DNA from 3 places in the Methylobacterium sp. Leaf89 genome. Region 1 is predicted to be linked to each of the others. Evidence: predicted binding sites of a transcription regulator. Region 1 holds the regulator's gene; each other region holds the start of a gene.

Region 1 (10,622 bases):
GCAGCTCACCGGACGCCACAAGGCCGACGAGTCCTCACCGGTCCGCATCGCCGTCAAGGACCTGAACTTCTACTACGGCAGCTTCCACGGCCTGAAGTCGGTCAACCTCAACTTCCACGACCGCCAGGTCACGGCGCTGATCGGCCCGTCGGGCTGCGGGAAGTCCACCCTGTTGCGCACCTTCAACCGGATCTACAGCCTGTATCCGGACCAGCGCGCGGAAGGGGAGATCCTCCTCGACGGCCAGAACGTCCTGGATTCCGGGGTCGACCTGAACGAGCTGCGCTCGCGCATCGGCATGGTGTTCCAGAAGCCGACCCCGTTCCCGATGTCGATCTACGACAACGTCGCCTTCGGCCTGCGCCTCTACGAGAAGCTGCCCAAGGCCGACCTCGACATGCGCGTCGAGGAATCCCTGCGCAAGGCCGCCCTCTGGGACGAGGTGAAGGACAAGCTCAAGCAATCCGGCATGGGCCTCTCGGGCGGCCAGCAGCAGCGCCTCTGCATCGCCCGCACGGTGGCCCAGCGCCCCGAGGTGATCCTGTTCGACGAGCCGACCTCGGCCCTCGACCCGATCTCGACGGGCCGCATCGAGGAGCTGATCGAGCAGCTGCGTTCGGAATTCACCATCGTCATCGTCACGCACAACATGCAGCAGGCGGCGCGCATCTCGCAGTTCACCGCCTTCATGTATCTCGGCGAACTGGTGGAGTTCGGGCCCACCACGCGCATCTTCATGAATCCGGAAAAGCGCCAGACGCAGGACTACATCACCGGCCGCTTCGGCTGATCCTCCGCCGGCCGGTCTCGGCCCGCGTCCCCCATCACCGCCAGGGCGGGCCCCGGACAGGCGGGCCCGATCGAGGAGCGAACCCCATGCCCGACCACATCGTCAAATCCTACGATACGGACCTCGAGGACCTGCGCCGCTCGATCTCCGAGATGGGCGGCATCGCCGAGAAGATGATGACCGAGGCCGGCGAGGCCCTGGTGCGCCGGGACGCGCCCCTGGCCCAGGCGGTGATCGCCGCCGACGCCCGCCTCGATACCCTCCAGCGCGAGATCGAGGAGCGGGCGATCCTGCTCATCGCCCGGCGCCAGCCCCTGGCCATCGACCTGCGCGAGACCGTGACGGCGATCCGCGTGTCGAACGATCTCGAACGCATCGGCGACCTCGCCAAGAACGTCGCCAAGCGCGTCGTGGCGATCGCCGACCAGATCCAGCCGCAGAAGATCGTCATCGGCGTCCAGCACATGAGCGACCTGGTGCAGGAGCAGCTCAAGGACGTCCTCGACGCCTATGCCAGCCGCGACACCAAGGCGGCCCTCGACGTCTGGGAGCGCGACGACGCCATCGACGCCCTCTACAATTCCCTGTTCCGCGAGCTCCTGACCTACATGATGGAGGACCCGCGCAACATCTCGTTCTGCACGCATCTCCTGTTCGTGGCCAAGAACATCGAGCGCATCGGCGACCACACCACCAACATCGCCGAGACGATCCACTACCTCGTCACCGGCGAGAACCTCCTGGCCGAGCGCGAGCGCCCGAAGAACGACGCGTCCAACTACGCCACCGTGGACATGCCCGGCGCGGCCTGACCCCCGTGCCGGTCTGATCGAAAGCGCACGATGAGTACGCGTATCCTGATCGTCGAGGACGAGGAGGCCCTGACCCTCCTCCTCCGCTACAACCTCGAGGCCGAGGGGTTCATCGTCGACTCGGCCGCCCGCGGCGACGAGGCGGACCTGCGCCTGCAGGAGCAGGTGCCCGACCTCGTCCTGCTCGACTGGATGCTGCCGGCCCTGTCGGGGATCGAGCTCTGCCGCCGCATCCGCGCCCGGCGCGAGACCGAGCGGCTGCCGGTCATCATGCTCACGGCGCGGGGCGAGGAGGGCGACCGCATCCGGGGCCTCGGAACGGGCGCCGACGACTACATCGTGAAGCCGTTCTCGGTGCCGGAGCTCCTCGCCCGGGTCCGCGCCCTGCTGCGCCGGGCCAAGCCGGCCCACGTCGCCAACCTGCTGGTGGCCGGCGACATCGAGCTCGACCGGGTCAGCCACCGCATCCGCCGGGAAGGCCGCGAGATCCATCTCGGGCCGACCGAGTTCAAGCTCCTCGAATTCCTGATGCAGAGCCCCGGCCGGGTGTTCTCGCGCGAGCAGCTCCTCGACGGCGTCTGGGGCCACGACGTCTACATCGACGAGCGCACGGTCGACGTCCATGTCGGGCGCCTGCGCAAGGCCCTGAACCGCCCGCGCCAGAGCGACCCGATCCGCACGGTCCGCGGCTCGGGCTACTCCTTCGACGAGATGTTCGAGGCCGACGCCGAGTAGAAAGGGCAGCATAAAAGACTTTAAAATTATAACTTATACATCAAATACTAATATTTTATAATATGTAGATTTCTTCGAGTTGTATTCAAGAGGGTATTGATTTTACTGCGGATGAATTCTATTTTTCGAAATGAAATATTTGAAATACAATGTCTGAGAAAGTAAGTCTTCAGGTTATGCTTTGTAGCTTTTATTTATAGCTGCATTTACAAGAGCGGTTTGCAGTTTTGTCATTATGCCAAACGCTCTATCTCGGCGTTTAATTAACGTGGTCTCCGATGGGGATGCAGAAGATCCATGTGCAATCTCATTCCTAGGATCGCACAATTCAAAATTTATAAAAACCTCGTCTTCAAAAAAGGGTGTTGGATCTATTCCCGTCATTGAACACAATTGTTCCAAAACCTCGAACCGCAAATTTGACTTTGTGTCTATCATTTTTCGGAACGCATTTCTATTTATATTGTCTCTTGCCTGCATAACTTGTGGGAGGAGCATGACTGCGGTTTTAGCAGGTGCTCTACCAATTTCCTGTAGTCGGTTTAAATTATATAAGTAATAAAAGGCTGGGTGTAGATCTTTATATTTTACGTTCTTGTAACTTACATGCTCAAGATACCGTTGGAAACACGCGCGGCCAAAGCCCTCCCAATGCGCATAGAGGAGTGGCACCGCGGCTCGGATAAGCACAACTTTAGTTGCAAGATCTGTGCTTCTCATAGTAGTAATTAGTGATGTTAGCTCTTTTCGCCTCCATACAAGATCGGTATCCAGAATCTCCTGCAGGGCGCTCGGCGTTACTGGTTTCACTGCTGAAACCATTCTCTGCCAAATGGAAGAGTTTTTTGAATCCGAGTTGTGCCTCTAACACCACCCTTAGTAAAATCACTGACTTCGGCTCGTGTCCAGAGATCTTTTGCTCTTTGCAATACAAAACCTCCGGGATTGGATTTTCTTAGGATCGCTTTTCTATTTTGAGCAACTCCCAAAAAGATTGCTTCAAAACCTGCTTGGCCAACTTTACCGCTGAAGGTCCCGTTTCGATAACGTTTCAGTATATTTGGCTCACCTGTAGAGTGAACTAAATCGATTGTTTCCTCAAATATTTTTATGAGAGATTGCCAATTGCTTCCATCCTCATCTGCAATTTCTATAACACCGTTATTGAGGTACTCTTCTATATCCCACCTTTTGTCGTAATCGACAAACATGAATACCAAAAAGCGGGTTACGTAGTCCATCAGGGCTTGAGTTTCTATTCCACGTTCGCTCGGCTGCATGATCGCTTTGAAGCGTCGATCGGAGGCAAGTCGTTTGATTTCCGCAAATAGATCTCTGTTGAGCATGACAATTACACAGTTCCTGAGCTCCTGATCATTCGCTTGAGATCCATGACTGTTGAGGCGCTGAAATAGATCGTATTTTGCTTTTGTGTCGCTGGTCTTTTTGAGAATTTGGACGCCAATGCGGGCACGTTTTATTGAGATCTGTTGAGCCGGCGTAAGAGCAGTTGTGCCTGCTGGTCCATCATCCCAAGTAGTATTTGCAAGAGACGGCAAAGTTCTGGTCGCCTGCAGAACTGATGGTTGCGATTTTCTGCCAGCGGAATTTCGCAATAATCCTGCGAATTCAAGAATTGTTGATACTCGTTGCAGTCCATCAATGAGTTCCCAGGCGCCAGATGCCTGTTCGAACACAAATATTGACGGGATAGGAATGCCAATGAGCAGCGACTCTATAAAATGGCTTTTCTGATAAAGTGTCCACCTAAATAGGCGCTGAAATTCTGGATTGACTATAAGTTCATTGTCTCGATATACGTTCATCAGTTCGCCAACGGACATGTCATAAGAATCCGTCGCTACACTAAGTGCGCCGCGCTCAATTTCTTTGTCTAAAGACATAAGGACCTTCTCAGGCAAAAGACGGGTAGCTAAAACTAACCAAGATTCGTCATTGCGAATCAGGAATGGTCTCGTTCGTGCAGCGCTCGCCGTGGCTTGTCACGTGAAATTATTCGGATCGTTGTTCAGGCGAAAATCATCGCGTCGGTGGGCAGGTGGACGGTGAAGGCCTTGCCCTCGTCGACCCAGCCCGGACCGGCGGCGCCGTGGTTGATGCCGTTGGCTTCCTCGGCACTGCCGGCGAAGTGATGCTGGCCGGTCTGGGTGTTGTAGAAGCGCTCCAGGGTCAGGCCGCCGGGGGCGCCCGCATCCGCGTAGGCCTCGAAGGCCACGCCCTCGTACGTGTAGGTCGGCGCCGTCTTGAGGACCTGGTCCCGCTCGGCGACGCTCGTCGTGAAGAAGTGGGCGTTCGAGGCCGTGTCGAAGAACCGGAACACGTCCACCGTGTCGGCGCCCTGGGCCGGGGCCGCCCACGGGGTGCCCTCGTAGGTGAACCACGGCAGCGTCTTTTCGATCTGCGCCTTCTCGGCCGTGCTCGTGGTGTAGAAGTGATCCCCCGTATGGGTGTCGTAGAACCGATAGACCGCCGTGACGGCGGTGCCGGCGACCGGGCTCGTCTGTGCCGCCGCGGCCACCACCGGGGCGGGCGGCGCACCGTACAGGGCCTGGATCCCGGCGATGTCGCCGGCCGCCAGGGTCGTGATGCCCCTGTCGAGGATGGCGTTCATCACCTCGGGCTTGGCGTCGTAATGGTCGAGGCCGAGCGCGTGGCCGATCTCGTGCAACGCCACCAGGGAGAGATCCACGTTCTGGGTGCCGACGATGCGGGCGCCGGAGGCGTGCCAGCCCTCGCCGCTGTCGAAGGTCACCTCCGCGGACTGCATGCGCTGGCCGCTGTAGGAATAGGTGGCGTAGCCCAGGGTCTTGCCGAGCCCGTCGATCCCCCCGAGGGTGAAGTCGATCTGGGCGTTGGCCGTCGCGGCCACCTGCTGGAAGGCGATGTCGGCGGCGGCGGCCCAGGTGGCGAAGGCGGCCTGGAGGAGGCTCACGAAGCCGGTGGGGATCGTGCCGTCGACGGCCCAGGTGACGGTGCCGCCGCCCGTGCCTGCCGCGCCCGTTCCCCATCGCGGACCTTCCAGCGCATAATCCCCCATCGACCGCCCTCCCGTGCGTTCGGGCCAGGGTCGGCGGCAGAGGTTGCGAAATCCTTACCGGACCGGCCGCCACGCGTCGGGGCGGCGCGTCCTCACACGATGCTGCGCACCACGCCGCCATCGACGCGCAGCGCCGCCCCGCTGGTGGCGCTGGCGGCCGGGCTGCAGATGTAGGCGACCATGCTGGCGACCTCCTCGACGGTGGCGAGGCGGCCGATCAGCGAGGTCGGGCGGTGCTCGGCCACGAAGGCGCGGCCGGCAGCGTCGAGGTCGACGGCGCCCCCGGCTCCGCCGTCCTGCCCCTGCGCCATGCTCTTCATGAAATCGGCGACCCCCTCGGACAGGGTCGGCCCCGGCAGCACGCTGTTCACGGTGACGCCGCTGCCCGACACGGTCTCGGCGAGCCCCCGGGCCACGGCGAGCTGGGCGGTCTTCGTCATCCCGTAATGGACCATCTCCACCGGGATGTTCACGCCGGATTCGCTGGAGATGAAGACCACCCGGCCCCAGCCGCGCGCGACCATGCCGGGGGTGTAGGCCCGCGCGAGGCGCACGCCGCTCATCACGTTGGTCTCGAAGAACCGCTGCCAGTCCTCGTCCGGGATCTCGAAGAACGGCTTCGGCTCGAAGATGCCGGTGTTGTTCACCAGGATGTCGACGTCCGGCAGGCCGGCGACCACGCGGGCCGCCCCGTCCGGACTGGCGACGTCCCCGGGCGCCCCGATGAAGCCGGCACGGCCGGTCTCGCGCTTCAGGCGGTCGACGGCGTCGCGGACGCGGTCCTGCGTCCGCCCGTTGATCGCCACGTTGGCGCCGAGTTCGCCCAGGGCCTTGGCGATGGCGTAGCCGATGCCGCTGGTGGAGCCGCTGACGAGGGCGCGCTTGCCGGACAGGTCGAGGTTCATGGGATCGTCCTTCGGAGAGGCACTGATCCGGGTCAACGCGCAGGTCGGGCCCTGGTGCGATCGCGGCGGATGCGTCAGGCGCGGGGCTGGCGCCGCAGGACGCTGGTCACCGCCCCGAGGCTCGCCAGCGCGACGGCGCACCACAGGGTCGCGGTCACCGGCCCGGCCGGCGGGCCGCCCTGGTGCAGGCCGAAGATCACCGCCACCAGGGCCGCGCCGAAGGATTGCCCGGTGAGGCGGGCGGTGGACTGCATCCCGCTCGCCCCGCCGCTGCGGTCCCGCGGGGCGCTGGTGATGATGACCTTGTTGTTGGGCGACTGGAACAACCCGAAGCCGAGGCCGCACAGGGTCAGGCGCCAGGCGATGTCGGGATGCGACGCGCCCGCGGGGAGGAGGGCCGTCGCCGTCAGGCCGGTGGCCATCAGGGCGAGGCCGAGGCCGCCGAGCAGTCCCGGGGCGTAGCGGTCGGCGAGGCGCCCCGAGATCGGGGCCATCAGGGCGATGGCCAGGGGCCACGGCGTCATCAGGAAGCCGGTCTGGGTCTCGGAGAGGTGCAGCACGTCCTGGAAGTAGAAGGGCAGGGCGACGTAGGCCATCATCTGGGCCGCGAAGGAGGCGACCGAGCTCGCCATCGACAGGGCGAAGGCGGGAATCCGCAGGAGGTCGACGGGCAGGAGCGGGCGCGCCAGCCGGGTCTGGGTCCGGACGAACACCGCGCCGAACGCCAGGGCCGCCCCGATCTCGGCCAGCGCCAAGCCTCGGGTCGCCGGGTCGCCGAGGCCGTCGACCCCGATGATGAGGAGCCCGAAGGTCACGGCGTTGAGGAGGGCGCTGCGGAGGTCGAAGCGCCCGCCGCTCCGGGGCGTCACCGGGAGGGTGCGGGCCCCCACCGTCAGGGCGATCAGCCCCACCGGCAGGTTGACCAGGAACAGCCAGGGCCAGCTCGCCACCGACAGGATGGCGGCCGCCACCGTCGGACCAGCGGCGGAGGCCATGGCCACCACCAGGGCGATGTTGCCGACGCCGCGCCCGATCATCCGCTGCGGGTAGATGAAGCGCACCAGGGCGGTGTTCACGCTCATGATGCCGGCGGCCCCGAGCCCCTGCGCGATCCGCGCGGCCACCAGGGCTTCGAAGCTGGGGGCGAAGGCGCAGGCGACGGACGCCGCCGTGAAGACGGCGAGACCGGCGAGGTAGATCCGGCGATAGCCCAGGATGTCGCCCAGGGCGGCCAGGGGCAGCAGGGCGGCCGTCACCGCGATCTGGAAGCTGTTGGTCACGAAGATCGCCGCGGAGGGCTCGACCCCGAGGTCCTTGGCCATCACCGGCAGGGCGACGTTGACGATGGCGCCGTCGAGGACCGCCATGGTCATGGCGAGGCCGATCGCGAGGAGCGCCAGCATGCGTTCGCGCACCGGAATGCCGTCCAGTCCGGGCTCGGGCGGTGTCCGGGGCGGGAGATCCTGGTGCGGGAGATCTTGACCCTGGGAGGGATCCTGATCCCGGGACGTCGTCCGGTCCGGGGAGGAAGGTCGGCCGCGCGGATCCGGGCCGGGAACGTCGGTGGTCATGGCCGAGCCCTGGGACGCCGGGCCGGAAACCGCAAGGGCCGGGGAAACGCGGCGTGTCGTTTGTCACCGGGATCGGGCGACGCTGGTGCGGAACCTGCGCTATGTCAGCCCGGTGCGTAGGATTGCGCGCCGTTGCCGGGACCCCACATGGACGCGCTCCTCAAACTCTCCGCCCTGCTGCTGGCGGCCCTGCTGTCCGTGGCGCCCGCCGCCGCCCAGCCGACCGCCAACGACACGGCGCCCCTCGGCATCGCCCTGGAGGGCTTCGCCTACCCGTACCCGGTCTTCTATCTCGAGCGGATGCGCGACGGCGAGCGCCAGCGCCTCGCCTACATGGACGTGCCCGCGGAGGGACAGGCCAACGGCCGGACCGTCCTGCTGCTGCACGGGCGCAACTTCCCGTCGAGCTACTGGCAGCCGGTGATCCAGGCCCTGACCCGCGCTGGCTACCGGGTGCTGGCCCCGGACCAGCTCGGCTTCGGCAAGTCGGCCAAGCCCGTGGGGCCCTACACCTTCGACGCCATGGCGGCCGACACCGTGGCGCTGCTCGACTCCCTCGGCCTGGCCCGGGTCGACGTGGTGGCCCATTCCATGGGGGGGATGCTGGCGGTGCGCCTCGCGCGCAATGCCCCGACCCGGGTCAACAGCCTCGTCCTCGAAGCGCCGATCGGCCTGGAGGATTACCGGTTCACGGTGCCGCCGGTCTCCGACGCCACCCTGCTGCGCCTGGAGGGCGACGCCACGGCGGAGTCCTACCGCCGCCAGCTGATGACGAACTACGCCCTGTCGCTGCCGGCCTCCGCCATCGAACCCTTCGTGGCGCTGCGCGAGCGGGTGAAGGGCTCGGGCGAGTATCCGCGCTGGCTGCAGTCCTTCGTCAATGCCTACCAGGCGATCTGGGGGCAGCCGGTGGTGCACGAGATCCCGCTGCTCCCGGTCCCGACCCTCTTCATCATGGGCGAGAACGACCACAACGCCCCCGGCAAGCCCTTCGCGCCGGAAGCCCTCCGGGCCGGGATGGGGCGCAATGCCGAGCACGCGCGGACGCTGGCCGGCCGGATGCCGAACGGCCGTGCCGTGGTGCTGCCCGGCATCGGGCACCTCGTCCACATGGAGGCGACGGACCAGTTCAACAGCCTGACGCTCGAATTCCTCGACGGCCACTGAGCGCCGGGCCACCACGACGGGAGAGACGACATGAGCGTGCGCATGGATGTCGGCGTGATCGGCCTCGGACGGATGGGCCGCGGCATGGCGGCGAGCCTGGTCCGGGACGGGCACAGGGTCCGGGTCTGGAACCGCTCGGCCGGCGCGGCCGACGGGCTCGACGGGGTGGTCCCGGTGGCGAGCGCCGCCGAGGCCTTCGCCGGGGATGCGGCCATCACCATGCTGGCCGACGACGCGGCCCTGCGGGCGGTGATCGTGGAGGGGGGCCTCCTCGACGGCGCCGGGCGCCCGGGCCTGCATCTCTCGATGAGCACGATCTCGGTGGCCCTGGCGCAGGAGCTCGCCGCCATCCACGCCCGCGCCGGCGTGCCCTACATCGCCGCTCCGGTCTTCGGACGCCCGGACGTCGCCGAGGCCGGCGCCCTCAACATCGTGGCGGCGGGCGAACCGGCGGCCATCGACCGGGCCGGGCCGCTCCTCGACGCCCTGGGCGCCCGGACCTGGGGCTTCGGGACCGAGCCGCACCGGGCCAACGCGGTGAAGCTCGCGGGCAACTTCATGCTGATCGCGGCGATCGAGGCCATGGGCGAGGCGGCCGCCCTGGCCGAGGGCCACGGGGTGACGGGGGCCGACCTCCTCGACCTCCTGACGAACACCCTGTTCGCTTCCCCCGTCTACAAGAACTACGGCGCGCTCATCGCGGCCCGGCGCTACGAGCCGCCGGGGTTCAACCTCAAGCTCGGCGCCAAGGATGTCGGCCTGGCGCTCTCCGCGGCCGGGGCCGCCGGGGTGCCGATGCCCTTCGCCAGCGTGCTGCGCGACAACCTCATCGAGGCGATGGGCCACGGCGACGCCGAGAAGGACCTCGCGGCCCTCGCCGAGGTCGCCCGCCGGCGGGGCCGGACGGCCTGAGGGCGGTTTCCGCCTTCAGCGGAAGACGAAGAGCGACACGCCGACCACCACCGGCACCAGGGCGGCGAGGCCGATGAACAGCGGCATGACCCAGCCGCCGCCGGTCTCCGGCCTCGCGGCCTCCCGCGCCTTCGGCGGCGCGGCCTCGGTCTTCCGGGCGAGCGCCACGCGGGCATGCGAGGGGGCGTTGCCGGCCGCCTCGTCGTCGGTGCCGAGCTGCGACAGGCCGGGGTCGTACTGGGCGATCTTGTCCCCGGTCCGGCCACTGTCGATGTCCGCCTTCAGCATGGCGGTGGTGGGCCGGTCGGATTCGGGCGGCGTCGCGACCGCGAGGTTGCCCGGGGACGGGGGTGTTTCGGATCGTAAGGTCATGGGGGGGCTCCGTGTCCGGGGGCGGACCTGTGGGGAGGCAACGCGCCATGGCCTCGCCCGTTCGTCGCCCGCTCTGACGCAGCACCGCGCCACGCCTCGGGGCCCCAAGCCGCGCCGCGGGCGAAAATCGCGTCCCCGTCCGGGGTGACCGGGGTCCGGCCCCTGTGCTTTCGGCGGGAGAGCGCGGCATCGGCCCGGGTCACGAGGCTGTCGCCGGACTCGCCCGCCCGGAGGGCCGCGATCCCGCAGGAACAGGTCCGGGCGCCGACGACGGGCAGGGGCGTCCAGCGCGCCGTCGGG
Region 2 (10,622 bases), on a different contig from region 1:
GCCACGTTCCGAGCGAGAGGCTTGAGCCCGCGATCCGGGCGGTCCGGCGGCTCCCGGTCTTTGCTCGGGGATGTCTCGACCGCACAGACAGATTAACCGAGGCGGAGCCACGGCTCTCGCTGCCGCCTCCCAGCTCGTGCCCTCCGAACGAAGTTATACGGAGCCTGGGCTCAGAACCGGGGCCGGCCCCTCGGAGACGTCGCCCCGAGTTGCCGACTTCGATCGCGTGCGTCAGCAGCTCAGGCGCCGACCTTCCCGACGGCCGAAGACCCGATAATGTGCGGCGCCGGATTCCATCTGGCCGCGATTGACGGCCCGGCGGACATCGGGGTTGCAGCGCAGGTATTCGGCCTCGTCGAAGCCATAGTCCCGTCGGCCGGAGCCGCGGCCGCGGTCCCGGAAATCGCCATCGCGATCGCGATATCCGTCGTCCCTACCCCGATATCCGTCGTCGCGGCCGCGATAGCCGTCTTCGTATCCGCGGTAGGGCTGGGCCAGGACAGGGCTCACCGAGCCGAGGACCGTCAGCCCCAGAACCGCCGCTGCACAGAGTGACTTCATGTCCGTAATTCTCCTTGCCGGACGCGGAAAACGGTTCCGCTTGTGTTTTGGTTCAATCCGCTGCGACGATCCGGCCTTCGAGGCCGAACAGGCGACCGAGACCGCGCACCCGGTTGAGGATCCGATCACCGGGAAGGGAACCCAGGTCCGCGGGAAGGGTCAGCGTCACCCGGCCACTCTCGATGGTGACGGGAATCCGCCCGAGGGCTCCCGCCATGCCGGCCGAGAGCGGAAAGGCGAGGCGCAGCAGGGCGCCGAGCAGACGGGCGCGCTCGAACAGGCGGGGGCCCGCCAGGTTGCGCAGCATCGGGCTCGCCTTCTCGGGGGCGATTCCCTCGTGGCGGAAGTAGATGGCCAGTGCCAGATAGGCCCGGCCTGGATGGTCGATCCCGACGAAAGCCGCGTGGGTGATCACGTTGACGCTCTGCTCGCCGCGGTAATCCGGGTGCGCCCGCCAGCCGATATCGGACAGGAGGCAGGCTGCGTGGCGCAGGCGACGCTCGTCGGCAGTCTCCGGTTGATCGAGGCTGGCGATGAAGCGGTCGCTCCAGGTGATGAGGTCCTCCGCATGGCCCGGCGAGCGGGCACGCAAGGTGTTCAATTCGGCCGCCGCCGCCAGCAGCGGGTCGGCAAGGCGTGCGTCGCGGTCGAGCTGCTCGTAGAGCAGGCCCTCGCGCACGCCGCTGGCGGAGACGGCAAGCTCGCGCGGACGTCCGATCCGGATGATCTCTTCCAGCACCACGGCCCCGTAAGCGAGGAGGGGACGGCGCGCTTCGGAGACGCTCTCCACATCCTGCAGCAGGGCCGCGTCGGTGCGCTCCACCACTTCGAGGAAGTTCAGCTCGTCCGACGGCTCGACGCTGTAGCCGTGCATGACGTGCAGCGGGTATCCCCGGGCCGATTGGTGCAGCCGCGCGAGCGCGCGCCACGTCCCCCCGACGGCGTAGAAGCTGCGCCCGCGCAGGGTCTCCAGCTGGGGCGCCGCCTTCTTCAGGTTCTCGCGGACGATCTTGAGGGCCTTCTTGACCGAGCCGCCCGAGAGATCCTGGAGGGCAAGGCCGCCGAGCGGCATCGTCACGCCCATCCCCACCGTGGCCCCGCGCACATCCACCAGTTCCAGGGAGCCCCCGCCGAGGTCGCCCACGACCCCGTCGGGCGCGTGGAAGCCCGAGATGACGCCGAGCGCCGAGAGCTCGGCCTCGCGCCGGCCGGAGAGCAGTTCGATGCGCTGGCCGCAGGCGGCTTCCGCCGCGGCGAGAAATTCCTGGCCGTTCTCGGCGTCGCGCGCGGCGGCGGTGGCCAGCACGAAGGTGCGCGACACGCGCATGGTTTCGCACAGCACGCGGAAGCGCGCGAGCGCGACCAGTGCCCGGCGCACCGCCTCCTCGTTGAGGCGGCCCGTGGAGAGCACGTTGCGGCCGAGGCCGCACAGCACCTTCTCGTTATAGAGCGGAGTGGGCGCCCGGGTCAGGCCGTCATAGGCGACGAGCCGTACCGAGTTCGAGCCGATGTCGATGATCGCCACCGGCTCGATGTGGTCCCCGGCCCCGGACAAGGGGATGCCCTGGACGGGCGCGGGGCGGGCTGGGTCGAGGCCCATGCGGGCTCCTCTGGACGGTCCGTCAGCCACGCTGCGCGCGTCGGCTCAGGGCGCGCGGGCTCGACTTCTTCGACGACTTGCCGCGCCCGGAGAGGCTCGGATTCGTCATGAAATACTTGTGCGCATTGAACGGCTCCTCCCCTTCGGCAGGTTGGATCCGTTCGCTGGCACCAGACGCCAGTACACGCCAGCTTTGGCGGTTGTCGAGGAGATTGGCCAGCATGATCTGGTCCAGCACCTGCTGATGCACCGTTGGATTGGTGATCGGCAGGAGCGCCTCGACGCGGCGATCGAGATTCCGGCTCATCAGGTCGGCTGACGAGATGTAGACGACGGCCTTGGGGTGGGGCAGCCCGACACCGTTGCCGAAGCAGTAGATGCGTCCATGCTCCAGGAAGCGCCCGACGATCGATTTGACGCGGATCGTCTCCGACAGCCCCGGGATTCCCGGGCGCAGACAGCAGATGCCGCGCACCACGCAGTCGATCTGGACCCCCGCCTGTGAGGCGTCGTAGAGCGCATCGATGATCTGCTGGTCGACCAGCGAGTTGCATTTGATCCAGATCGCGGCCGGGCGTCCGGCCTTCGCGTGGGCCACCTCCGCCTCGATGTTCTCCAAGAGGCGCGGTTTCAGGGTCAACGGCGAGACCGACATCCGCTCCAGCTCGGCGGGCTCGGCGTAGCCGGTGATGAAGTTGAAGATCCGGCTGACGTCCCGCGCCACGGCGGGATCGGCGGTGAAGAAGGACAGGTCGGTGTAAATGCGCGCGGTGATCGGATGGTAGTTGCCGGTGCCGACGTGGCAGTAGGTGACGAGGCGGTCGCCCTCGCGCCGGACCACCATCGACAGCTTGGCATGGGTTTTGAGCTCAATGAAGCCGAACACGACCTGCGCGCCGGCCTTCTCCAGGTTGCGCGCCCACCGGATGTTGGCCTCCTCGTCAAAGCGGGCCTTCAGCTCGACCAGCGCCGTCACCGACTTGCCGAGCTCGGCGGCCTCCGCCAGGGCCGCGACGATCGGCGAGTTCGAGGAGGTGCGGTAGAGCGTCTGCTTGATCGCCACCACGTTGGGGTCGCGGGCGGCCTGGGCGAGGAACTGCACCACCGCGTCGAAGGATTCGTAGGGGTGGTGGACGATGAAGTCCTTCTGTCGGATCGCCGCGAAGACGTCGCCGCCGCTCTCGCGGATGCGCTCGGGGAAGCGGGGGTTGTAGGACTTGAACTTCAGGTCCGGCCGATCGATGCCGACGATCTGCGACAGCTCGTTGAGGGCGAGCATCCCCTCCACGAAGATCACCGCGTCGCTGCTGATCTCGAGCTCGTCGGCCACGAAGGCACGCAGGTCCTCGGGCATCCCGGCCTCGACCTCCAGCCGGATGACGACGCCGCGGCGGCGCTGCTTGAGGGCCGTCTCGAAATGCAGGACGAGATCCTCGGCCTCCTCCTCGATCTCGAGGTCCGAGTCGCGGATGACGCGGAACGCGCCCTGTCCGCGCAAGGCATAGCCGGGGAAGAGCCGCCCGGTGAACAGCACGATGACCTGCTCGATGGCGATGAAGCGGGCGGTTGCATCGTTCTCGGCATCCGGCAGGCGCACGAAGCGGTCGAGCACCGCTGGCAGACGGATCAACGCGCGTAGGGTCCGGCCGTCGCGGGGGCGCACCAGCATCAGTGCGATGGTGGAGCCGAGATTCGGGATGAACGGGAACGGGTGCGCCGGATCGATGGCGAGCGGCGTCAGGACCGGAAAGACGTGGTTGAGGAAGTAGTCCTCCAGCCACGCCTTGTGATCCTGGGTCAGGCCCGCGGGCTCCATGAGCTCGATGCCGACGCCGAGGAGTTCACCGCGCAGCTCGCGCCAGCGCGCCTGCTGGTCGAGGGCGAGGCGAGAGACCTCGGTTCCCACCCGCGCCAGCTGCTCGGCCGGGGTCAGGCCGTCCTGCGAGGGCAGGACGAGACCGGCACGAACCTGGTCGTGCAGGCCAGCGACCCGCACCATGAAGAATTCGTCGAGGTTGTTGGCCGAGATTGAGAGGAACCGGACCTGCTCCAGGAGGGGGTGGTTGGCGTTCGAGGCCTCCTCCAGCACCCGGCGATTGAACTGGAGCCAGGACAGTTCGCGGTTGACGAAGCGCTCGGGCGAGTGGCGCAGGGCGAGCCCTGCCTCCCGCACGGAATCACGCGCCTCCGCACCTGGGAAGCCCTCGGCGGGAGGGAGCGGCAGGTCTCCGGGAGGCGGCAGGTCGAGATCGGCATCGGGCAGGGCATTGGATACGGGCGCCTTGGCATCCGCGAGCGCGTCCCGGATCGTCTTCCCCAGCTGAGGTTTGGAGGCTACCGCTGCGGGCTGCCCGGTCCGCCGGGCGGCGGGCCGGGCAGCCCGCGTACGGCCCTCGGTGACACGCGGGGTTCCGGCATCCGATGCGGTCGTGTCCGAGTCCATGTCCGCCAAGAGTTCGTCTCCTACAGGTCTTCGAGGGTCGGCGTCGTAACATGGGCCGGGCCGGCGTTTGTGACGGTTGCATGACGATCTTCGGCCGTTGGTCGTGTAGCCAGGCCGCCGTCAGATCGGGGCATGATCCCCGGGATCCGTCTCGTCCTCGTCCTCCGGTTCTTCGGCCCCGAAGCCAAGGCGCTCCAGCACTGCCAGCGCCAGTGGCTTGGTGATGCGTCGACCCCGGCTGAGGGCATCCCGGTCCAGGGCGGTGACCACTTCTCGGGCGCGCCCGAGGGAGCGGTCGATCCGCAGGGCCAGAGCCTCCACGATGGCGAGATCCACCACCAGCTGCCGGTCGACGAACAGCTTGACGAGGACCGCGCGCAACAGGGCGTCGTCCGGGGGCAGGATGGTGGCGCCGGGAGCGAGGCGCAGGCGGGAACGCAGGTCCGCCGTCGTCAGGCCCAGCCCCTCCACCGAGGTGGCGGAAGTGACCAGCACCGGGCAGCCCCGTTCGCGCGCGAGGTTGAGGAGGTGGAACAGGGCCGCCTCGTCGCGGGGCGCGCTCCCGTCCGCTCCCACTCGGTCGATGTCCTCGATCACCAGGGCGCCGTTGGAGAGGAAGCGCGGCACCGTCGCAGCGGTGATCTCCGAAGCCTGGGCCGTCCAGGCGTGGGAGCGGGTCGCCCAGATCGAGGCGAGATGGCTCTTGCCGCTCCCCGGTGGTCCGGTGAGCAGGCACACCGTGTCGGGCCAGTTGGGCCAAGCCTCGACCAGCGTATAGGCGGCCTCGTTGGCCGGGCCCACGAGGAAGTCCTCGCGGCCGTAGCGCGGGTCGGCCGGCAGGTCGAAGGCCAGCTGCTTCGGGGGGACGGTGTCGCGGGTTGCCATTCAGGGTTCAGGCTTCGACAGGAGCGCGGGTGCGTCCGCGTAGTAGAGCGGACTCTGGAGGTAACGCTCCAGGACGAAGCGGACCAGCACGCCGATGGACGCCGCCACCGGAACGGCCAGCAACAGCCCGAGGAATCCGAACAGCGAGCCGAAGGCGAGGAGTGCGAACATCAGCCAGACCGGATGAAGACCCACCGATTCGCCCACGAGCTTGGGCGAGATGATGTTGCCTTCGAGGAACTGTCCCACCACGAACACCCCGATGGTCAGGCCGATATGCAGCCAGTCGGAACCTGGCCAGAACTGCGCCAGGGCGACCCCGACCGAGAGCAGGAAGCCGGTCAGCGTCCCCACGTAGGGGATAAAGGTGAGGAAGCCGGCGATCAGGCCGATGAGGACGCCGAAGTTCAATCCGACGAAGAAGAGGCCGACGGCGTAGAAGGTGCCGAGGATGAGGCAGACCAGGGTCTGCCCGCGGACGAACCCCGTCACCGCCCCGTCGATCTCGCGCCCGAGGCGCCGGACCACCGGGCGATGCCGGGGAGGCACCCAGCCGTCGAGGGTCGCGATCATCCGGTCCCAATCGACGAGGAGGTAGAATGCCACCACCGGCGTGACGACGAGGAGCGATGCGATGGAGATCAGCGCTTGGCTGCCCGACCACAAGGATTTCAGGAAGGTCAGGAACCAGGTGCTGCCCTGTCCCACCAAGGTGCCGACCTGCGACTGCAGATCGGTGAGCACGTCGGCGCCTCCCACCCGCTGCAGCAGAGGGCCGGCCCGTTCGGCGAGGATGCCCTGCAGCCGCGAGACCATACCGGGCAGAGTCGCCACGAGGGCGGATACCTGATTGGCGGCGAGCGGCACCACGAGAAGAAGGGCCACCACGAGCCCGACGACGAAGACCGCGAGGATGAGGAGCGAGGCCGAAAGCCGCCCGAGCCCGAGGCGCTCGAGTCGGTCCGCGATCGGGTCGAGGAGGTAGGCCAACGCGAGGCCCGCCACGAAGGGCAGCATGACGTCGGAGAGCAGATAGAGCAGGAGGGCGACGCCCACGAGGGCCATCAGCCCGATCATCGCCCTGCCGCGCATCGGCCGTTCCCCGTTCCAATCGTCGTGTGCGCGACGTCGCCGTTCGCGGATCAACAGTGGGAACGGGAGGGGACGCGGTCAAGGCTGCAGGGCGCATGCCGACGTTTCGCGTGCGCCGCTGTCGGAGCCTCGGCTGCGGACCTTGGTGCGAATCCCCGCGACCTGCGATGCGCTCGCTGCGAGGACGGACTCGCGAAGGCGCGCGGGAGCGGTTAGAGGTCGCGGAACACGGACCTTCGGAGAGCGGCGCGGATGACCGGCGAGCCCAGACACGGAATGACCTACGCGGACGCGGGCGTCGACATCGATGCCGGCAACGCCATGGTCGAGACGATCAAGCCGCTGGTGCGCGCCACGCGCCGGCCGGGGGCGGATGCCGAGATCGGCGGGTTCGGCGGCCTGTTCGATCTGAAGGCCGCAGGTTTCAAGGATCCGATCCTGGTGGCGGCCAATGACGGCGTCGGCACCAAGGTGAAGATTGCCATCGAGACGAACCGGCACGACACCATCGGCATCGATCTCGTGGCCATGTGCGTCAACGACATCATCGTACAGGGCGCCGAGCCGCTGTTCTTCCTCGACTATTTCGCTACCGCCAAGCTGGTGCCGGGGGTGGGCGCCGACATCGTGCGCGGCATCGCGGCCGGGTGCCGGCTCGCCGGCTGTGCGCTGATCGGTGGCGAGACTGCCGAGATGCCGGGCCTCTACGACGGCTCCGATTACGATCTGGCCGGCTTCAGCGTCGGGGCGGCCGAGCGCGGGACCCTGCTGCCGCGCGGCAACATCGTGCCCGGCGATGTCGTCCTGGGCCTGCCGTCCTCGGGCGTCCATTCCAACGGCTTTTCGCTGGTGCGCCGCATCGTCGAGAAGAGCGGCCTGTCCTACGACGATCCCGCGCCCTTCGAGCCTGCCCGGACCCTCGGCGAGGCCCTGCTGGAGCCAACCCAGATCTACGTCAAGCCGCTGCTGGCGGCCCTGCGCACCACCGATGGGATCAAGGCCCTCGCCCACATCACCGGCGGCGGTTTCCCTGACAACCTGCCCCGGGTGCTGCCCGACGGCGTCGGCATCAGCATCGACCTCGACGCGATCATCCCGCCCCCGGTCTTCGGCTGGCTGTCGGAGGTCGGCGGAGTCGCCGAATCCGAGATGCTGCGCACCTTCAACTGCGGCATCGGGATGGTCGTGGTGGTGGCACCCGAGAGCGTAAGCGCCGTGTCGAAGGCCCTCGACCTTGGTGGCGCCTCCCCGGTCCGCCTCGGCCGCATCACCCCGCGTGGGGCCGAGCCCGTGACCTTCGAAGGCCGGCTCGCCTTCTGATGGCGGCCGCGCAGACATCATCGGTCGGAGGCAAGACCCGCGTCGCGATCCTCATTTCGGGGCGCGGCTCGAACATGGCTTCGCTGATCGCGGCGGCCGAGGGGCCGGATTACCCCGCCGAGATCGTGCTGGTGGCATCCAACCGGCCCGAAGCGCCCGGCCTGACCTACGCCGCCGAGCGTGGCATCCCGACCCGTGCCCTCGATCACAGGGCCTATTCGAGCCGGGAGGCCTTCGACGCCGCGCTGAACGCCGAATTGGAGGCGGCCGGCATCGACCTCGTGTGTCTCGCCGGATTCATGCGGATCTTCACCGCCGGGTTCGTCGAGACCTGGGCCGGCCGGATGATCAACATCCATCCCTCCCTGCTGCCGTTGTTCAAGGGCGTGCGCACCCATGAACAGGCGCTCGCCGCCGGGGTGCGGCTGCATGGCTGCACCGTGCATTACGTCGTGCCCGAGCTCGATGCCGGCCCCATCATCGCGCAGGGGGCCGTGCCGGTCCGGCCCGGCGACGATTCCGACGCTCTTGCCGCTCGCATCCTGGTGCAGGAGCACCGGCTCTATCCACAAGCCTTGGCTCTCGTCGCGGGCGGAAAGGCCCGGCTCGATGGCGCGCGGGTGGTATTCTCGGAGGAGGTGCCGGAGGCGGAGGGGGCGCTGCTCAGCCTGTAGGCGGGCAGACGCCGCAGCCGCCTCACGCGTTCGGCAGATGCGTCGCCAGAGCTTCCAGCACCGCCATGCGAACGGCCACGCCCATCTCGACCTGCTCTCTGATGAGCGACTGCGCCCCGTCGGCGATTTCCGAAGAGATCTCGACGCCGCGGTTCATCGGGCCCGGATGCATCACCAGGGCGTCGGGTGCGGCCAGCCGCAGCTTGTCGGCATCGAGCCCGAAATAGCGGAAATATTCCTTCACGGAGGGCACGAAGGAGCCGTTCATGCGCTCGCGCTGCAGGCGCAGCATCATGACGATGTCGCAGCCCTCCAGGCCCTTGCGCATGTCGGTGAAGACCTCGACACCGAAGCGCTCGATGCCGGTGGGCAGCAGGGTCGAGGGTCCGATCACCCGGACCCGCGCACCGAGGGCCTGCAGCAGGATGAGGTTCGAGCGGGCCACGCGACTGTGCAGGACGTCGCCGCAGATCGCGACCCGCAAACCTTCGATCCGGCCCTTATTGCGCCGGATCGTCAGCGCGTCGAGGAGCGCCTGCGTCGGGTGCTCGTGGGCACCGTCGCCGGCATTGACCACCGCACAGTCGACCTTGCGGGCCAGGAGGTGCACGGCGCCGGCCGCGTGATGGCGCACCACGATGATATCGGGCCGCATGGCGTTGAGGGTGGCGGCAGTGTCGATGAGGGTCTCACCCTTCTTCACCGAGGACGAGGCCACCGACATGTTCATCACGTCGGCTCCAAGGCGCTTGCCGGCGAGCTCGAAGGAACTCTGCGTCCGCGTCGAGGGCTCGAAGAACAGATTGATCTGGGTGCGACCGCGCAGGGTGGTGCGCTTCTTCTCGACCTGACGCGAGAGGGCTACGGCGTCCTCCGCCCGGTCGAGGAGGATCTCGATGTCGGATCGGGTGAGCCCCTCGATCCCGAGCAGGTGCCGGTGGGGGAAGCTGGGAGGGGCGGCTGTCATGGTGAGTCCAGGGCTATAGGCCGCCCCGCAGGGGCCGGCAAGCGCGCGCGGAGCGCCCGCCGGGCTGGCGTCGTCAGACCCCGGGGGCCACCAGCGGCCGTAGGGATTCGGCCAGATCCGTCAGGCTCAGGCCGCCCTTCTGCAGGACCCGATCCGCACGCCCCGCGAGCCGCCTGCGGTCGTCGGCCGTGATGTCCTTGGCGGTGAGGACGACGACCGGGATATCGCGCCACTCAGCCTGCTCGCGCAGGGCTCTCAGAAAGCCGAAGCCGTCCATCTCCGGCATCATCAGGTCGAGGAGGATGAGGCAGGGCTTCTTGGCCGCCGTCGCCTCCAGGCCGGCCACGCCGTTCTCGGCCGAGGCGACGCGCCAGCCCTCGCGGGTCAGCATCGCGGAGAGGCGCTCGCGGGCATCCGGATCGTCATCGATGATCAGCACCGGGCCCTTGTGCTCGGAGGGCTTGAACCGCTCCATGGCCGACTTGAGCTGGCCCCACTCAATCGGCTTCTGCAGGTAGTCGGTGGCGCCCAGCGAGAAGGCGAGGTTCTGCTCGTCGAGCACCGTCACCATGATGATCGGGGTCGCGCCGAGTTCCGGGTCGGCCCGCAGGGTACGCAGCACCGACCAGCCATCCATGCGCGGCATCGTCACGTCGAGGAGGATCACCCGGGGCTTGAGCTCGCGGGCCCGCTCCACGCCCTCGCGCCCGTCACGGGCGGTGGCCACGGTGAAGCCGTCGCGTTCCAGGAAGCGCGCCAGGAGATCGCGCGTCGCGGCGTCGTCGTCGATGATCAGGACATGGCCGCCGGCGATCGGTCGTGCCTCGCCGGTCCGGTGCAGAGCGTCGTGGTCCTGATGAGCCGCCGCGATCGGGTTTGGAGGCACGTAGGTCGCCGGCACCGCCAGGGTGAAGGTCGTGCCGGCTCCCTCCTCGCTCTCCACCTCGATGCGGCCACCCAGCATCTCGGCGAAGGCGCGGGTGATGGCGAGGCCGAGGCCGGTGCCGCCGAACCGGCGGGTGGTCGAGGCGTCGGCTTGGGTGAAGCGCTGGAACAGCTTGGCCTGCTGCTCGGGGGTCA
Region 3 (10,622 bases), on a different contig from region 1:
GACGGAAGTCGTCTCATGAAATGGCTCTCCTCTCCATGCCGGGTACGCCGGTGGAGCGTCAACGAAGATGGTCGCGGGGGGCTCCACGGCAATGCCGGGTTGCCCGACCTTTCCCATGCCTGGAGCGGCGAGGCCAGATGCCGGGCCCTCGCGGACAGCTGTGTCCTGCGGCACCCAGGTGGTTGCCGTACGTGGACGAACTCTTAAGGTTTCGCTAAGTTTCCCGTGACGGGGCCAATGTCGGCGTCCGATCCGCCAAGTTTCCGCCGGTGGACGGTCCGCAGATCTTGGCGCGGCATGAACATCGATTGCAGCGTAAGACTCGTTGGGAGATTCCCATGACGTTCGCAGCCCTCCGCCGCCTCGGGTTCCTCGCTCTGATGCTGGGATTTCTGCCCGTCCTGGCGCATGCGCAGACGCCACCGTCCTCCGCTTCCGGGCGGACCTGGACCGACCCGCCGCCCCGGGGGACCGACGAGGCCAAGGCTCCGTTGGCCAAGGCTTCGCTGGCCAAATCCTCGCAGACCAAGGCTCCGGTCACCAAGCCCGAGGCGCCCGAGCAGGCGGCCGCGGCGCCTGCCGAGGCGCGGCGCCCGACGCACGCGGCGGTCCGGACGCCGAAAAGCGCGCGTGGGAATACCCAAGCACGCGTGCGGGTCGCGCGCCCAACGGCATCCCCGGCGCGTCGTCCTGCCGTCCGGACGGTGGCGCGCGCCCAAGACCGCCAGGACCCCGCCGTCCGGCGCGTCACGACGCGCCCGCCGGTGATGCGCTACAGCTACGGCGTCGTCCCGGAATCGACTGGCCCGTTCGGGTACGAGGACGACCGGGCCCGCCGGATCCGCCAGGCCCAGGAGGCCGGGTACCTCGTGGTGCGGTCCCGCAGCGTCGAGTTCCCCGACGGCCGGCGCCTACGCACCTATCGCCCCTACGAGGAGGAGGGCGACGACTAGGATGCGACCGGTTCCGCATAGGAAAACCCCGCCGGGGGACCGACGGGGTTGGGGTGAGCGCGCGATGGGACGTCTGCGGATCAGCGCAGGCGGCCGGGCCGGGCCGGCTCGAACACGATGCGGCGGTGGAACGCGCACCAGCTCTTGCCGTCCGGCGCCGGGGCGCCGCAGCAGACGGCGCGGTCGTTGGGCTCGCCGATGATGAATTTGCACACGAAGGCACCGGACTGCGCGAACGGCACCCGCAACTCGGCGGAGGGTTCGGCGATGGCATCGGCCTCGCCGACCTGTGACATGCGGACAAGCTGGTTCATGGATCGAATGACTCGCGGACTGGCTTTCGCGGGCGGGGCCCTGCGGCGTGTGACGGATCGGGAGCGTGTCGCCTTCGGGAGGGCCTCTCCCCTGCATGGACACAGCGGGCGACCCGCGGACATGAATGGGAAGAATCGCGGACCTTGCGCAGGTCGGAAGCGCGGCCAGACCGGACACGACAGCGTCATGATGCTGTTATATCTGGGGTTTGCCCCTCGGCAAACAAGTGCTGATGCATGTGTGTGTTGCAGCGCACAGGTTTCGGGCCGCTTTCTTGAGCCGCTGCGGGCCGGGCCGGCAGCCGTTACGAACCAAGAATGGGTTTCATCCCGGCCGCTGCCAGGAGGCCACCGGCTGTCATCGTCCTGAGACGGAACCGTCATAGAGCCCGGGACGCGCGGGGATCCTGCCGGGATCGACCCGCAGCGGCGATCGCCCAGCCGGGAGACCCGAATCATGGCCGATGCGATCGCCCCCGGACTCCGCCCGGTGCCGCAGGCGGAACCGGGCCGCCGCCCGGGCCCGAACCTCGACGGCCGCATCCCCGTCTCGGGCCTCCTGGCCTTCGCCCTCGTCCTCCTCGGCGGCCTCGCCTATGCTGGCTACAGCCTGATCCACGACATGAACGCGGTCGGCGAGACGCCGCTCGCGCTGGGGGCCTTCGCCCTCCTCGCCCTGGCCCTCCTGATCGCCCTGGCCTTCGAGTTCGTGAACGGCTTCCACGACACCGCCAACGCGGTGGCGACGGTGATCTACACCCACGCACTCCCGCCGGTGGTGGCGGTGATCTGGTCCGGCGCCTTCAACTTCCTGGGCGTCATGCTGTCCTCCGGCGCGGTGGCCTACGCCATCGTCACCCTGCTGCCGGTGGAGCTTATCCTGCAGGTCGGCTCGTCCGCCGGCTACGCGATGATCTTCGCGTTGCTGATCGCCGCGATTCTGTGGAACCTCGGCACCTGGGCGCTCGGCCTGCCGAACTCCTCCTCCCACGCCCTGATCGGTTCGGTGATCGGCGTCGGCCTCGCCAACCAGTTGATGGCGCCCGAGGGCCAGGGCACCTCCGGGGTCGAGTGGGGACAGGCCGTGACGGTGCTGGAGGGGCTGCTGTTCTCACCCGTCCTCGGCTTCGTCCTGGCGGCCCTGCTGCTCGTGGCCATGAAGGCGGTGGTCCGGCGCCGGGACCTCTACGAGGCCCCCGCAGGCGAGGCCCCGCCCCCGCTCTGGATCCGCGGCCTCCTCATCCTCACGTGCACCCTGGTGTCGTTCTTCCACGGCGGCAACGACGGCCAGAAGGGCATGGGCCTGATCATGCTGATCCTGATCGGCGCGGCCCCCACCGCCTACGCCCTCAACCGCACCATGTCGGACGACATGACGCCGGTCTTCGTGCAGCAGTCGCGGGACGCCCGCACGGTGTTCGCCGCCCGGGCCGCGGGTGCGGCCCGTCCCGATGCGGCGGCCGCCCGGGCCCAGGTCGGCGAGGCCCTGCGGACGAAGGCGCTGAACACCCCCGCCGTCTATGCGGCGCTGGCCGCCCTCTCGGACGACATCGCCGCCTCGGTGCAGCGCCACGGCGCGATCCGCCAGGTGCCGGCCGCCGCCACCCCGAACCTGCGCAACGACATGTACCTCGCCGCCGACGCGGTGCGGCTGCTGCCGGCCGCCGGCGCCAGCTTCCCGGAGGCCGAGGGCAAGGTACTCAAGGCCTACGAGGGCCTGCTCAACGACGGCACCCGCTACATCCCCACCTGGGTGAAGGTCTGCGTCGCCCTGGCGCTCGGCCTCGGCACCCTGGTCGGCTGGAAGCGCATCGTCGTCACGGTGGGCGAGCGCATCGGCAAGACCCACCTCACCTACGCCCAGGGCGCCTCGGCCGAGATGGTGGCCGCCGGCACCATCGGGCTGGCCGAGCTCTACGGATTGCCCGTCTCCACCACCCACATCCTGTCGAGCGGCGTCGCCGGCACCATGGCGGCCAACGGCTCGGGCCTGCAGGTCGCCACCGTGCGCAACATGGCGCTTGCCTGGGTGCTGACCCTGCCGGCGGCCATCACCCTGGCGGGCGGGCTGTTCGTCATCCTGCGGCACGTGTTCTGACGACGAGGGCGCATCGCGTCCCACCCCCCTGTTCCCAGGGGTCGATCCAGCCCGACGCGGCCCCCCGTGGATAGGGTGATCGCAGGGGAGGACGCGCCGCCATTCCGGGGCGCCGCAGGCGAGCCCGGACCCGAAGGGGCAGCGGCGTGCGATCCAGGGTCGCCGCCCGTCGATGGTCCTGCACACCTGTGTGTCTGGATCCGGAGCGGCGCGGCCCCGGGATGACGGGGGGTGCAAGCGGGTTTCCGGCACGACGAACCCCCGCCGGGACAATCGCCGACGGAGCCCCCGGGAGCGATGACGGACCCCAACGGCCTCCGGGGCGGCGGGCCTATGGGGGCGGCCCCCTGCTTTCTTGAGGTCGCGCGGCGCTGCGTGTAGGTCGGGGACAGGCTCGACCCGGTTCGGACGGCCGCCAGGGACCCCATGCGCGTCTTCCTCACCGGCACGGCCGGCTTCATCGGCGACCCGTTCGCACGGCGCCTCCGCGACGCGGATCACGCGGTCGCGGGCTTGGCTGGCCTCCGCGACGATGACGACGTCGCCCTGGCGCGGGCGCGCCGCGCCGGCCGCGTCGGCGCACCCGGCGCGATCGCGGCGCTGCGGAGGCCTGCAGGGCGTCACCGTCTGTTCGCCTCCACCGGCCTGTTCGCCTCCACCGGCCCGGCCCAGGGTGGCCCAGCGCCCGGCCGGTCCCGCGAGACCGCCTCCGTCGTGAGGCCGCGGACCCGCGCCGCCGCCTCTGGCGGGGCCTGAATGCCCTCACCCGTCCCTCCGCATCCGCTCCGGCCGGCTGCGCCGCGATGCCTTCACAACCCACGAGCCCGATGACCCCCAGACCCCTCCTACCGCGGCACCGCCCCCGCTCCGGTCCGGCCCGCAGCCTGCCGGGGCGCCGGCCATGATGGCCCTGCGCTCCACCGCCCTGGCGGCGGCCGGACTCCTCGCCTTCCTGCTGTTCTGGGAAGCGATGCCGCGCCTCGGCCTGATCAACCCGGCCTTCCTGCCGCCGCCGAGCACGATCCCGGCCGCCTTCCTCAACGAGGTGCGCCTCGGCGTCTGGCGTGAGGCGGTGCTGTCGAGCTTGAGCCACTACGTGACCGGCCTCGCCGTCGGCGCGGGGGCGGGTATCGCCCTCGGCCTCCTCAGCGGCATGTTCCGCTGGTTCGAAGCCGCCACCGCCTGGATCGTGCGCCTGCTGCGTCCGATTCCCGGGCTGGCCTGGGTGCCGTTCGCCATCATCTGGTTCGGCGTCCAGCCGGAGGCCGCCGTCTTCATCATCGCCATCGGCGTGTTCTGGATCGTCTTCTTCGCGACGCAGGGGGCGGTGCGCGGCGTCGACCGCGACCTCGTCGAGGTGGCGCAGGCCTTCGGCTTCGGCTCGCCCTGGTCCCGGCTCACCAAGATCCTGCTCCCGGCCGCGACACCGGGCATCCTCGTCGGCCTGCGCACGGCGCTGGGCCAGGCCTGGATGGCGGTGGTGGCCGCCGAGATCTTCGGCGTGCCCGGCGTCGGCGCCCGGATGATGCAGGCCTCCAGCCTGCTCTCCACCGACATCGTCGTCGTCTATATGCTCACCATGGCCGCCCTCTACGGCCTGTTCGACACGGCCTTCGTCGCCCTCCAGGGGTGGCTCCTACGGTGGCGCGCCTGAGATGCCCGAATCGATCACGCCTGAGCCGATCATTTCCATCGCGGGCCTGAGCCTCGCCTACGCGCGCGCCGGCACCCGGACCGTCATCCTGGAGGACCTCGACCTCGACGTGGCCCGCGGCGAGTTCCTCGTCATCGTCGGCGAATCCGGGGTCGGCAAGTCCACCGTCCTGCGCGTGCTGATCGGCCTGGCCAAGCCGAGCTCGGGCACCGTGCGCCTCCGCGCCCGCCCCGACTGCCGCACGCCGATGGCCCTGGTCTTCCAGGATGCGCGGCTGCTGCCCTGGCGGCGGGTCGTCGCCAACGTCGCCTTCGGGCTCGAGGGCAGCGGCCTGTCCAAGGCCGAGCGCCTGGCCAAGGCGCAGGCGATGCTCGACCTCGTGGGCCTCGGCGACCTCGGCCAGCGCTGGCCGCACCAGCTCTCCGGCGGCCAGCGCCAGCGCGTCGCCATCGCCCGGGCGCTGGCCGTCGACCCGGACGTGCTCCTCATGGACGAGCCGTTCTCGGCGCTCGACAGCTTCACCCGCGAGGGCCTTCAGGATGAATTGCAGCGCATCCAGGCGGCGACGGGCAAGACCATCCTGTTCGTGACCCACGACATCGACGAGGCCGTGACCCTTGCCGACCGGGTCGTCGTGCTCGCCGGCAGCCCCGGCCGGCTGGCGGCCGAGATGCCCGTGACGGTGCCCCGGCCCCGCCGCCGCCGCGACGCCGCCCTGCAGGAGGCCGCCCGGCAATTGCGGATGGAGCTGTCGAACCGCTCGGCGGAGCTCTGAGGCGAAGGGTTACGGCAAGGAGCCTGGAAAGAAGCCCCGGGGCGGGATGCGAAAAGGGTCGCGGGCCCGGCCGTTGCCATCGCTCGCCCGGCGCTCTACCCCCCTGGGAGACACCCGTTCGCTTCGAGGACCAGGCCGATGCGCCGCCGCACCCGCTCGCTGATCGGCACGATCGTGATGCTGGCCTTCATCATCATCTACGCGCCGCTGGCCATGGCGCTGGCCGACAGCCGGATCTCCGAGACCCCGGCGGCCGTGCAGGCGGTGCTTTACGCCCTGCTGGGCATCGCCTGGATCTTCCCGCTGATGCCGCTCATCAGCTGGATGGGCAAGAACGACGCCGGGGATCGGGGCTGAGGGTGCTGGAACCGGGGAGAACCTCCGGACCGGCAAGAAAACGGCGGCCGGCGTCGGGTTTTCGCCGCACTCGGGCGCCAGACACGCGCCGTGTCATTCGTTAAAAGGCCGTCGTCCCGCTCAATGCCACGCCTGTGCACGCCCTCGCTTCTGCTCGGCCTCGCGATCCTGTCGGCCCTCCCCCTCCTGGCGGTGCGTCCCGCGCAGGCGCAGGGGGCGCCCCGCTCGGTCTCCGACTGCGAGCGCCTGAAGAACGACCTCGCCTACAACCAGTGCCTCGCCCTGTTCGGCCCGGCCGCCAGGAACGTCGCCGGCGGCGTCTCCGCCGGCGCCGCCTCGGCCGAGGTCGCCAACGCGCTGGCGGCGATCCCCCAGAGCATCGCCGCGAGCGCCGCGGCGACGGGGGCGGCGATCGCCTCCATCGGCCATCGCACGCGGCGCGGCCGCCATGCCCGCCACGGCCGCCAGAGCGTCAGCTTCGCCATCGCGGGCGGCGAGAGCCGCGCCTCTCGCCGACACCGCCGCCGGCGCTGAGGGCTTCAAGCGACGTTGAGCCGGCGGCCCCTGTTCCAGGCCAGGAACGGCACCCCCGAGAGCAGGGCCGAGAGCGCGGCCTCCGTCTGGTGGTGGCCGTTCACCGAGACCCGCGGCAGCGCGTGCAGGTGGTCCGCATGGGCGGCGAAGAGGTGGCCCGGCCGGGTCGTGACCGCCGTGGCGAAGCCGAGGTCCCGGGCGAGGGCGAAGTCGCGCGGGCCGGCTGAGGTCGGATCGCCCACCGGGTAGGACAGGTGCGTGACCGGGCGGCCGAGTTCGGCCGCGATCCGCGCCCGCCCCTCCGCGATCTCCCGGCGTGCGACGGCCTCGCCGTGCTTGGCCAGCATCGGGTGGCTGATCGTGTGGGCGCCGAAGGTGACGAGGGGGTCGCGGCCGAGATCCCGCAGCTCGGACCAGGACAGGCAGAGCCCGCCGGCCATGCGCCCCGGCGCCAGGCCGGCCTCGGCGCAGAGGGCGGCGATACCCGCAAGGAGCCGCGCCTCCGGGCCCGATCGCAGCCGCCGATAGACGGCCGCGAAGGCGGCGGATTTCTCGTGGGCGTCGCGGGCCGGCAGGTCGAGGCCCGCCTCCGGCACCCGGACCCGATCCAGGCGGCGGATCGCCTCTTCCAGTTCGAGCCACCACAGGCGCCCCTGTCCGCTCGCGAAGTCGCTGGTGACGAACAGCGTCCAGGGCGCCCCGTGCCGCCGCAGGATCGGGGCCGCGTGTTCGGCATTGTCGCGATAGCCGTCGTCGAAGGTGAGCACGACGAAGGGGCGCCCGCCCGCGGCGAGGCGCTCCGGAAGGGCGTCGAGGCCAAGGATCTCGAAGCCGCGCCGGCGCACCAGCGCCAGGGTACGGTCGAGGAAATCCGGGGTGATGGCCAGGAGCCCGTTGGGGTCGTAGGGCCCCGGACGCCCGGGGCGGACGTGGTGGAAGGTCAGGATCAGCCCGCGCCCGCGCGCCACCGGCCCGAGCCAGAGGTCCGCCCGGCTCGCCGCGATGGCCCGGAAGCCGGCGGCGAACAGGCGGTGGCGTCGGCTCAAGGGGGGCGCCGGGGCGGCAGGGGGCTGCGTCGCGGACGTCTGGGTCGCGGGGGTCTCAGGAGCGGACATGGTGAATCCGTTTCGGCCTCGCCCCAGGGGACCACACCAACCGGCAAGGTTTCGTTACCCACGCGCGCAGACAGCGGGAGCGTGGCGCCCCGGCGTCACCGCCGGGTTAAGGGCTGTGGGGCCAGGGTCGGCCCAGACGTCCGGCGGATCCCGATCCGCCGGTCACCCAGGATGATGGCAAGGATGATGGCATGGCCGTTCTCGCCCATGAACTGACCGGAGCCGGAGCGATGCGGGCACGGGTGCGGCCCCGCCTCGCCGCGGAGGTCTTCCACGATCTGGCCGCCGCCGAGGCCCTGTGGCGCGCCCTGGAGGCCGATCCGGCCGTGCTGGCCACGCCCTACCAGCGCTTCGACTGGGTCGCGGCCTTCGCCCGGACCGCGCCGGGCGCGGACCTGCGGATCGTGGTCCTGCGCGATGCGGCCGGGCGTCCCCGCGTGCTCCTCCCCCTCGTGGTCGCCCGCGAGGGCGGGGCGACCGTGGCCCGGGTGGTGGGCGCGAAGCACGCCAACTACCACATGCCGCTCTTCGCCTCGCGCGAGGCGGCGGCGATGCCCCCGGAGGACCTCGCCGAGGCCCTGCACCGGCTCGGCCGGGAGGCCGGGATCGACGTCTTCGCCCTCTCGCACCAGCCCCGCTTCTGGGACGGCGCGGCCAATCCCCTGCATCACCGGGCCGAGCCGGCCCCGAGCGACGGCTACGGGCTGATCCTCGGCCCCGATCCGGACGCGACGCTGAAGCGCGTCTTCAGCAGCGACGCCCGCAAGAAGCTCCGCGCCAAGGAGCGCAAGCTGGTGGAGGCCTTCGGGCCCGTGGCCTGCCGGCGCGCAGAGACCCCCGAGGAGACCGAGGCCTTTCTCGCCGCGTTCTACGCCCAGAAGGCCGCGCGCTTCGCCGCCATGGGTCTCGCCGACCCTTATGCCGATCCGGCGGTGCGCGACTTCCTCGCCCGGGCGGCCTCCCCGGCGGGCGGGTCGGTCCTCGAGGTGACGGCCCTCGTCGCCACCGAGACCGGCCGCATCTTCGCGGTCTTCGCCGGGGCGGTCGACGCCCAGCGCTACAGCGGCATGTTCACCGCCTTCGACGCCGACCCGGCCGTGAGCCGGTCGAGCCCCGGCGACATCCTGCTGCACCACCTCATCGGCGACCAGACGGCCCGGGGCCGCCGGACCTTCGACCTCGGCGTGGGCGAGGCCCGCTACAAGAGCAGCATCTGCGACGAGACCATCGAACTGGGCGAGGTCGCCCTGCCGGTGACCCTGCGCGGCCAGGCCTTCGCCCTCCGGACCGTCGCGGCCGCCCGCCTCAAGCGGCGCATCAAGCGCGACCCGCGCCTGATGGCCCTGGTGACGCGCCTGCGCCGGCGCCGGGCGGCGGCGGAGTAGCGGGGTCCCGCCGGACGCGCGGCACCGCCCCTCGCGGATGCGGGGGGCGGTGCCGGCGGGACGGACGCCCGGGTGGGCCGGCTCAGGCGGCCGAGAGGCGCAGGGGCATCGCCTCGTCGGCGAAGGCGGGCGCCTCGGGGGCCAGGGCCGCGGCGGCGTGGTCCTGGGCCACCAGGATCTGGGCGGCGCCGGAGGCCTCGGCCAGGGCGTAGAGGTCGAGGAGGTCGGCATCCTCGGGGTCGCGGTCCGAGGCGACGATCGCCGTATCCATGAGGCTGCCCGCCACCGCCAAGATGTCGCGGGCGGTGCGGGCCTGCGGCGTGCCGAGGCGGCACACCACCCAGTCATAGGCCTGGGCCAGGGCGTCGAGGGTGATCGCCAGGGCCTGCGGCTCCTCGGCCAGGATGGCCGCGTCCACGAAGCCCCGCGGGATCGCATGCAGGCGCGAGCCGGGGATCGACTGGATCACGTCGAGGAAGGCGGCCTCGCCCGCCACCAGGTCGGTGAGGCCCACCTCGTCCGCACCGCAGGCGGGGCCGTTGAGATCGAGCACCACGACGCTCGCGGCGCCGGCCGCGAGGCTGCTGCCGAGGCTGACGGCAAGGCCCGCCTCCAGCCGCCTGGCCGGCACGGCCTCGATCACCAGGACCGCGCGGCCCGCGCCGGACCGGGCCGGGCCCGCGCCGGTGCGCAGGCGGGCGATGAGCGGGTCGAGGGCGTAGGCGCCCGCGTCGGCGGGGGCCGGGACGGAGGTCCGGGCGGAGGTCGCGGCGGCCTCGGCCGCTTCGGTCCGTGCCGGGGCGAGGGTCGGCCGGGCAGGCGCCGCCTCGGCCGTCGGGGCCGCGCCTTCGGCCACCGGCGGGGCCGCCCCGGAGCCGCCGGCCTGTGCCGTGGCGGCGGCTCCCGGCCGCGCGAGGGCGAGGGAGGCTTCGGGGAAGGCGAAGGGCTGGCGGCCATAGGCGGGGCGCTCGGCCTCCCCCTCGGAGTCCGCCTCGTGCCGCCGGCGGCGGCCCGGGCCGTCGGGGTCGCCGAGGAGGTGGTGGGCGATCACGCCGCCCATGGAGAACAGCAGGCCGAGCACCGCCGCCAGGAGGACGATCGGCAGCTTCTTGGGGAAGGACGGCGTCTCCGGCGTGATGGCGCGCGAGACCACGCGGGCATCGGCCGGGGCCGCGCTCTCGGCGTCGCGGGCCGAGGCCTCGCGGTAGCGGGCGAGGTAGGATTCGAGCTGCTCGCGCTGGGCCTTGGCCTCGCGCTCCAGGGCCCGCAGCTGGACCTCGCTGGAATTGCCCTTCGAGACCACGTCGCGCTGGGCGTCGACGGCGGCGTTCAGGCTCTCGACCCGGGCCTCGGCGATGCGGGCATCGTTCTCCAGGGTGCGGACCACGCGCTCGGCCGTGGCCTTGATCTGGGCGTCGAGGTCGGAGATCTGCGCGG

The links. Region 1 encodes PhoB, which activates phosphate uptake and scavenging genes when phosphate is short. Its sites were predicted from a motif close to TGTCATNNANCTGTCAT; they were not measured.
Region 2: a site for PhoB is predicted at 4,674-4,690, ahead of ASF18_RS07855 (RNA degradosome polyphosphate kinase). Genes of this name have one in related genera too.
Region 3: a site for PhoB is predicted at 1,451-1,467, ahead of ASF18_RS01470 (inorganic phosphate transporter). Genes of this name have one in related genera too.

The regions. Positions count from the first base shown of each region.
Region 1 covers NZ_LMML01000008.1:28,600-39,221, reverse strand. The annotation lists gene pstB (phosphate ABC transporter ATP-binding protein PstB) at 1-790, shown strand, start outside; gene phoU (phosphate signaling complex protein PhoU) at 877-1,602, shown strand; gene phoB (phosphate regulon transcriptional regulator PhoB) at 1,633-2,337, shown strand; gene ASF18_RS22785 (DUF262 domain-containing protein) at 3,144-4,241, opposite strand; gene ASF18_RS03585 (matrixin family metalloprotease) at 4,367-5,395, opposite strand; gene ASF18_RS03580 (SDR family oxidoreductase) at 5,488-6,300, opposite strand; gene ASF18_RS03575 (MFS transporter) at 6,375-7,703, opposite strand; gene ASF18_RS03570 (alpha/beta fold hydrolase) at 8,019-9,038, shown strand; gene ASF18_RS03565 (NAD(P)-dependent oxidoreductase) at 9,081-9,950, shown strand; gene ASF18_RS03560 (hypothetical protein) at 9,966-10,322, opposite strand; gene ASF18_RS23500 (hypothetical protein) at 10,319-10,622, opposite strand, start outside.
Region 2 covers NZ_LMML01000013.1:27,458-38,079, reverse strand. The annotation lists gene ASF18_RS07865 (hypothetical protein) at 232-561, opposite strand; gene ppx (exopolyphosphatase) at 614-2,161, opposite strand; gene ASF18_RS07855 (RNA degradosome polyphosphate kinase) at 2,184-4,604, opposite strand; gene ASF18_RS07850 (hypothetical protein) at 4,725-5,489, opposite strand; gene ASF18_RS07845 (AI-2E family transporter) at 5,490-6,581, opposite strand; gene purM (phosphoribosylformylglycinamidine cyclo-ligase) at 6,834-7,901, shown strand; gene purN (phosphoribosylglycinamide formyltransferase) at 7,901-8,575, shown strand; gene ASF18_RS07830 (aspartate carbamoyltransferase catalytic subunit) at 8,598-9,542, opposite strand; gene ASF18_RS07825 (response regulator) at 9,616-10,622, opposite strand, start outside.
Region 3 covers NZ_LMML01000003.1:210,300-220,921, reverse strand. The annotation lists gene ASF18_RS01485 (superoxide dismutase family protein) at 1-17, opposite strand, end outside; gene ASF18_RS01480 (hypothetical protein) at 339-953, shown strand; gene ASF18_RS01475 (GcrA family cell cycle regulator) at 1,034-1,267, opposite strand; gene ASF18_RS01470 (inorganic phosphate transporter) at 1,725-3,365, shown strand; gene ASF18_RS01465 (hypothetical protein) at 3,792-4,121, shown strand; gene ASF18_RS01460 (ABC transporter permease) at 4,267-5,019, shown strand; gene ASF18_RS01455 (ABC transporter ATP-binding protein) at 5,021-5,794, shown strand; gene ASF18_RS01450 (DUF2842 domain-containing protein) at 5,933-6,151, shown strand; gene ASF18_RS01445 (hypothetical protein) at 6,275-6,685, shown strand; gene ASF18_RS01440 (polysaccharide deacetylase family protein) at 6,691-7,731, opposite strand; gene ASF18_RS01435 (GNAT family N-acetyltransferase) at 8,031-9,185, shown strand; gene ASF18_RS01430 (exopolysaccharide transport family protein) at 9,268-10,622, opposite strand, start outside.